Regions from separate parts of the Bacillus sp. T-10(2022) genome, predicted to be linked through region 3. Evidence: predicted binding sites of a transcription regulator. Region 3 holds the regulator's gene; each other region holds the start of a gene.
The links. The regulator Rex, encoded in region 3, represses fermentation and respiration genes when NADH is low (regulators of the CRP and FNR family bind a similar motif). The targets are predictions, from matches to a motif close to TTGTGAAATATTTCACAA.
Positions count from the first base shown of each region.

Region 1: the regulator Rex is predicted to act here: its motif matches at 1,082-1,099, upstream of OSJ91_RS04865 (helical membrane plugin domain-containing protein).
Region 2: the regulator Rex is predicted to act here: its motif matches at 1,497-1,514, upstream of qoxA (cytochrome aa3 quinol oxidase subunit II).

Region 1 covers NZ_CP113518.1:995,000-997,274, reverse strand. Annotated here, with positions in the region: gene OSJ91_RS04875 (hydantoinase/oxoprolinase family protein) at 1-199, opposite strand, end outside; gene OSJ91_RS04870 (hypothetical protein) at 657-827, opposite strand; gene OSJ91_RS04865 (helical membrane plugin domain-containing protein) at 1,149-1,580, shown strand; gene OSJ91_RS04860 (NAD(P)/FAD-dependent oxidoreductase) at 1,620-2,275, shown strand, end outside.
Region 2 covers NZ_CP113518.1:556,838-559,112, reverse strand. Annotated here, with positions in the region: gene qoxB (cytochrome aa3 quinol oxidase subunit I) at 1-374, opposite strand, end outside; gene qoxA (cytochrome aa3 quinol oxidase subunit II) at 448-1,377, opposite strand.
Region 3 covers NZ_CP113518.1:325,436-327,710, reverse strand. Annotated here, with positions in the region: gene OSJ91_RS01695 (CPBP family intramembrane glutamic endopeptidase) at 1-390, shown strand, start outside; gene OSJ91_RS01690 (YdiK family protein) at 387-599, shown strand; gene OSJ91_RS01685 (redox-sensing transcriptional repressor Rex) at 629-1,288, opposite strand; gene moaC (cyclic pyranopterin monophosphate synthase MoaC) at 1,322-1,828, opposite strand; gene OSJ91_RS01675 (ABC transporter ATP-binding protein) at 1,961-2,275, shown strand, end outside.

The DNA of each region.
Region 1 (2,275 bases), 670 kb from region 3:
TGCCATGGGAAAAAACTTTAATATTTTCACAATCTATTTCCGCTTTCGCAATTCCATCCAAAATACCGATCTCTGGATTCAAAGGAGTCGACGACGTTTTCGTAATTGAAATTTCCTTCGTACTTTCATCAAAAACGAACACATCCGTAAAAGTTCCGCCTACATCAATTGCCAGCCTAGTTTGCTTCGTACCTATCATATAACTCCCACCCCTGCTACAAGATTTAAAATACTTTGCCTTGCGCCCATTGCACCGATTAATAGAAATGTGTGAAAGAGTATCAGCCAGCCGCTGGATTTTCTTAGGCCAAAAACGGAACAAGATGAATGATGAAAAAAAAAACCAGTCATATCAATAAGAAATAATTGATATAACTGGTTTTTGATCTAGGTTTAGCTTCGCTGGGCAGCGAAGTCTATTAGATTCGACAGTTATTTATAGATTCATCTTTTAAGTCACCGAGTCCATTTTAGGCGATGGCAGAGTAGAATTTCTACTTGTTTACACTATGGCTATATACTTTATCTTACGTCAATTCATGATAAAGTCAAGTTTATTTTTAGAATATTTAAACAACTGTAGTTTGAGAAATAAGAGTGGGATTTATTACAAAAATAAGTAAGCATAACTGTTTCGCTATGCTTACACAATAATATTATTTATCAGGTGTTTCCGATGTGCCTTCCTCACTGTTTTTGAGGTAAACTTCAGAAATTCCATTCATACCTTCCGATAGTTGTGCTTTTGTATATTCCATACTGCCAACCAGTTTATGAAGCTTCTTATCATTATTCTCTTCTGTAAGTTTAGATTCTGAATCAGTCACATTTTTTCACCTCCATCATTTAGGATGGCAAATCAAGATGGAAATATGTATGACAGGCTTCGATGTTAGACACCCTCTTAAAGTTCATTTTAGGTAAATACTGGGATATCCCATTAGAATCTGTACTTAAAATAAGCAGGAAAAGATTATTTTATGAATCTTTTTTAAAAAATCAGCTGTTTTCAAGCCACTAAAGGGATATACTATAGGATAGCATTTATTACATTTTTGTTAGTATTTTTTCTTGTCACACATTGTGTAATATTTTACAAGTTTTTCTATTTACATCAACAAAATGCTTATTGCAAAGGAGAATTGGATATGTCAGAAACGATTACCCAATCACAAACTGAACAACTTAATGCCCGCCAAAAACAATTAGATGTACTGGACCAATTATTAAAGCCTGAGGTTCAGGAATCATTGAACACTTTAGTTGAGCAGTTACCAAAACTGACTGAGTTAGTGAATATTTTAACAAAGTCTTATGATTTCGCTCAATCGGTTGCGACTGATGATGTTTTGAAAAATGATACGGTCAGCGCCATTTCGGAGATCGCTACACCTGTAGTGGGCTCAGTGAAAGGGCTTGCGGCTAATGCCATTGAAGCTAAGGATCGTGCAGAAGCGAATACTGATGTGATCGGTCTTTTTGGTCTGTTAAGAATGATGAAAGATCCGCAAGCACAAAAGCTTTTCCGTTTCGCCCAAGCTTTTCTTGAAGTCTCTTCAGAACGTAAAAACCAAAAATAATTTGATAAACTTTCAATCAGTAAGGACGGGGGATTAACTATGTCAAAACAAATCGTCATCTTAGGTGCGGGTTACGCTGGATTGCTATCTGCCTTATCCGTACGTGAATATTACAAAAGAGATGAAGTGCAGGTTACCGTGGTGAACCAATTTCCAACGCACCAAATCATCACCGAATTGCACCGTCTTGCAGGCGGATCCATTTCCGAACAAGCCGTTTCCATTCCGTTGGAAAAGCTTTTCAAAGGAAAAGATATCGACCTTGTCATTTCCAAAGTGGAGTCTTTCTCAGTCGATAACAAAGAAGTGAAACTTGCCAATGGTTCCACTTTATCTTATGATGCCCTGGTCGTTGCTTTGGGAAGCCAAACAGGATTCTTCGGCATTCCGGGACTTGAGGAAAACAGCATGGTCTTGAAATCCGTAAATGATGCAAACAAGATCTACAAACATATCGAAGATCGCATTCGCGAATATGCACAAACAAATAATGAAGCGGACGCAACCATCGTGATCGGCGGCGGCGGATTGACGGGCGTCGAGCTAATCGGTGAAATCGTGGATCACTTCCCTAAAATCGCTAAAAAGTTCGGAGTGGACTTCAAGGACTTGAAAATCAAGCTTGTGGAAGCTGGTCCAAAAATCCTTCCGGTCCTGCCTGACCACTTAATCGAACGTGCGATGACAAGCTTGGA
Region 2 (2,275 bases), 230 kb from region 3:
AATGGTGTGACAATGTTCATTAACCCAATGATAAATGGCATAGCCATGAACAGGATCATGACGACCCCGTGTGTTGTAAATACCTCATTATAATGCTGTCCATCCAAAAGACCGTTATCTGGAATAGCCGTTTGAGCACGCATCATAAGAGCATCGACGCCACCACGGAAAAGCATAAGCAGTGCTGCCAAGATGTACATGATACCAATACGTTTATGGTCAACCGTTGTTAACCACTCACGCCATAAGTAACCCCATTTTTTAAAATAGGTAATTCCGGCAACAACCGCAATCATGGTTAAACCAATGGCAACCATGGATGCATAAATCGCAGGACTTGGATGAGGTACGGCAAATCGATCAAAGTAATCCATACTTTTGTGACTCCTTTCAGGAAAATATTCCTTATCTTGTAAACCTAGTTGTTTTATCGAACGAAATTAATTCTTAGTGATCATGATTCATGTTGCTGTGTTCTGAATGTTCCTCGTGTGAATCCTTGGAATCATTTTCTTCCTTATCAGAAGATCCGTGGTCATGACCAGCATTTTCCCCTTCAGGAGCTGGAGAAAACTCTAAGTGAGTTCCAGTGTAAGTGGATTGTCCCACATGACCAGGTTTTAATAATTCATTGAATTTTTCCTCAGTAATCGGTTTAGCAGTAGCTTTAATTTCATCTACCCACTTATCGTATTCTTCTGCAGAAAGTACATTAACGTTGAACGTTTGCTGAGCAAAACCTGAACCACTGAAGTTTGAATTTCGACCCATATACTCTCCTGGTACATCAGCTGCTAAGTGCAACGTATTAACCATGTCCGACATCGCGTATTTTTGTCCTCCAAGTTGCGGAATCCAGAAACTTGAGATTGGACCGAATGAGTAAAGTTTAAATTCAATTGGTCGGTTAGTAGGTAAAAACAGATAGTTGACTGTTTCGATATCTTCTTCCGGATAACTAAAATGCCACTTCCAGTTGGAAGATGAAGCATAAATAATTAAAGGTTCCTGATCACCGTATCCTTTAGGTGTTGCCTCAACTTCATTTGTTGTTTTAACAGTAACAACGGATAGGAAAGCGACGATTAGAATTGGGATCGCAACCCAAATTATTTCAAGAACCTTACTTCCTTCAATATGAGGCGGTTCATAATCATCACGTTGTTTGGAAGCACGATATTTCATTATCATGAAGATATACAGTACCATAACGACAAGGACGACAAAGGCCATTGTCCATATCGAAATCATAATAACATCTGCTTGTGTTGCAGCTACCGGCCCTTTAGGGTCCAAGACCATTAATGGGTTATCGCAACCGGTTAGCACAGTGGCAATAGTAAAAAGTATAGTTAATAGAGCCCATTTTATTTTCATAGTACTACCCCTTTCTTACATAATAAAATTCCAATTGGTAATTATTCGGACAAAGTGTTACCATGTTCACAAACCCCGACATACCAATATTAATCCCAAGTCTAAAAAAAGACAATACAAAGTGACATCTGTCACATAAAGTTCATTAAAGAGCAGTAAGAAGATGGTAAATGAACTGAAATGTTCGAAAATCTTCAGCAAATGAAATATAATAAATGTTTCATATCTTGCCTTTGAAAATTTCACTTATCAGTACAGGATTGCAGATAGTACCGATCCTCTTTCCATTTAATATTACTCTAATATAATGAAATAAAAATTTCACATTATATTCACTGTGTATATTGCCTCAAAACTCTTAAAGATTATGAATTATATTACCTATCCTGTCAATTAGGTATTTATCGTTAGAAAACATGATTTAAAACGGATTTTTTTCACTCGGCCATGGAGGTTGGTAAATGGTAGACACATTGGACACGATATTGTCTCCATGCTTCAATATCCTATGATCCAACACAGGTCAATATTATATATATATAAGGAAACGACGAGTTTGAAATGAAATTGGGTTCTTTCGCAATCCTTATGGCCTGTCAGTATTTTTAAAACAGCCGTTTAGCAATAGGCTTGGTAGTAGTGGTTCTATCAAATCCCCTTTAGCAAAACCCACTGTCCTATAACCCCATATTGATACCTGTATCCCTTTTGAATTTTTAATTAAAAGTACATAGAAAAAAATCCACGAAAAAAGGACTTCTTAAAAGTGTCCTTTTCTCGTGGATATAGTTTAAAATGTAACAAATCGGTATTTCGATTCTGATATACATAAAATGAAAGCGTATTCATTGATTGAGATCAAGTTGACTCAAATTCAGCAAGTTAGGCAAAAGAACAA
Region 3 (2,275 bases):
GAATCTGAAAATACGCAGCAACTCATTTCACTCATTTACAAAGTCCCCATGGTCATTTTCGTCACTTCAGTAATTGGACCTATATTGGAAGAATTAATTTTCCGGAAAATCATTTTCGGATCACTTCATAAACGCTTTAACTTCTTTATTTCAGCTTTAATCAGCTCAGTTATTTTCGGCTTGGCGCATGGTGAATTTGAACATCTTCTTTTATATACGGCAATGGGCTTCACTTTTGCTTTCCTTTATGCAAAAACAGGCCGCATTCTCGTATCAATGAGCGCTCATATTGCGATGAATACGCTTGTTATCATCCTTCAAGTGGTATATCGGGAGGATATAGAGAAGATGATAGATACTGCACAGGCCTTCATCGGAGGTTTATTATGAAACGTCAATCACCCTTATTCATGGGCATCATCTATGCAGGCTTAGGAGCTCTTTTTACCGCTATCGCGATTCAAACCGTCAATTCTTCTGGATGGGGGCTCTTCGCCTACATACTTGTCCTTATTGCGACTCTTGACTTTGGATCGGGCTTACGCATGATCATGCTTCACTTTAAGATTAAAGCCGCACAAAAAAATAAGAAAAAATAAAAAAACGCTGCAAAGATGCAGCGTTTTTTTCATTCCTCCAAAGCGGCTTCTTCCACAACAGGATAATGTTTCAGGAAGTAGATGAGCGACTGAAGCTCCACGGCCAGGTCAATGTGGTGAACCCTTATTGATGGAGGCACGGTCAGCCTTGCAGGTGTAAAATTCAATATTCCTTTTATATCAGCTTTGACTAGACGATCGGTTATCGTCTGGGCTACCTGTGCAGGCACTGTCAATATAGCCGCAGTGATATTATTTTCCTGCAATAGTGTATCGATTTGATCCATATGATAGATGGGCACATCAGCTATTCGCTTGCCGACTTTTTCTTCAGAAACTTCGAAAGCCATTTCAATTTTTGTATTATTATTTTTCATGAAATTGTAATTTAAAAAAGCGGTTCCTAAATTTCCTACCCCGATTAAAGCGACTTTGGTCAATTCATCTTGATCTAGTGTTTTTCTAAAGAAGGATAATAAATAATTGACATTGTAGCCGTAGCCTTTTTTCCCAAGCGCGCCAAAGTAGGAAAAATCACGGCGTATGGTGGCAGAATCCACTTTTACAGCTTCGCTTAGCTCTGCAGAGGAAACTCTTTGTTTGCCTGAGGAATGTAAGTTCTTTAAAAATCGATAATACAATGGCAACCTTTTGGCTGTTGCCTGCGGTATCTTTGGGTCATGGTTCATTGTTCTTCCCCGCCTTCACACATGCTTTTCAACTTAATCTCTATCTGTTTGTTTTACTTGTCTTTTATAATCGTTACTGGAAACTCCGCCTGTTTTCTCCACTAAGAATGTAGGCCCGATCACCATTCCCTTATCAATGGCCTTACACATGTCATAAACTGTCAAGGCAGTCACGGATGCAGCTGTTAACGCTTCCATTTCCACACCTGTACTTCCTTTTGTCTTAGCTTCCGTTTCAATCCTAAGCCTGTATCCTTGTTCTTCTTTTTCCCACTCAAAGGCTATATTGACCCCTTGCAGAGCAATGGGATGGCACATCGGAATGATATTGGATGTATTTTTGCTGGCCATTATTCCTGCAACCTGTGCAACAGCCAGTACATCACCTTTTTTCATTTTCTGATTCGTGACCAATTCATATATTTCATCATTCAATAAAATGCTCGATTGAGCCACTGCCGTCCGGGTTGTTTCAGGCTTAGCACTCACATCGACCATTTTGGCCCTGCCCTGTTCATTAAAATGCGTTAAGTCTCCCATTTAAGTAACCCCTCCTAAATCATACACTATTATTCCACTTTATGTAACAGCTTTTGTTTACCATGGAACCAAGCTGTTGCCGATAATAACTAAAATACGTTACACTAACTATAATCAATTGAGGTGAAATCTATGATTTTATTACAAATCAATCAACTATCGAAATATTATGGAGCTGAACTTATTTTATCAAATATGAAGCTCGAAGTTCAAAATAAAGATCGAATTGCTCTTGTCGGCCGAAATGGCGCCGGAAAATCCACTCTGCTAAAAATCATAGCCGGGCACCTTTCCCATGATGGCGGTGAAATTATCAAACCAAAAGGCGTCACAATCGGCTATATGGCCCAGGATACGGGATTGGAATCCGAACTGACCATTTGGGATGAGATGCTGACCGTATTCACGGACCTTATAGAGCAGGAAAAGGAACTGCGTCGCCTTGAG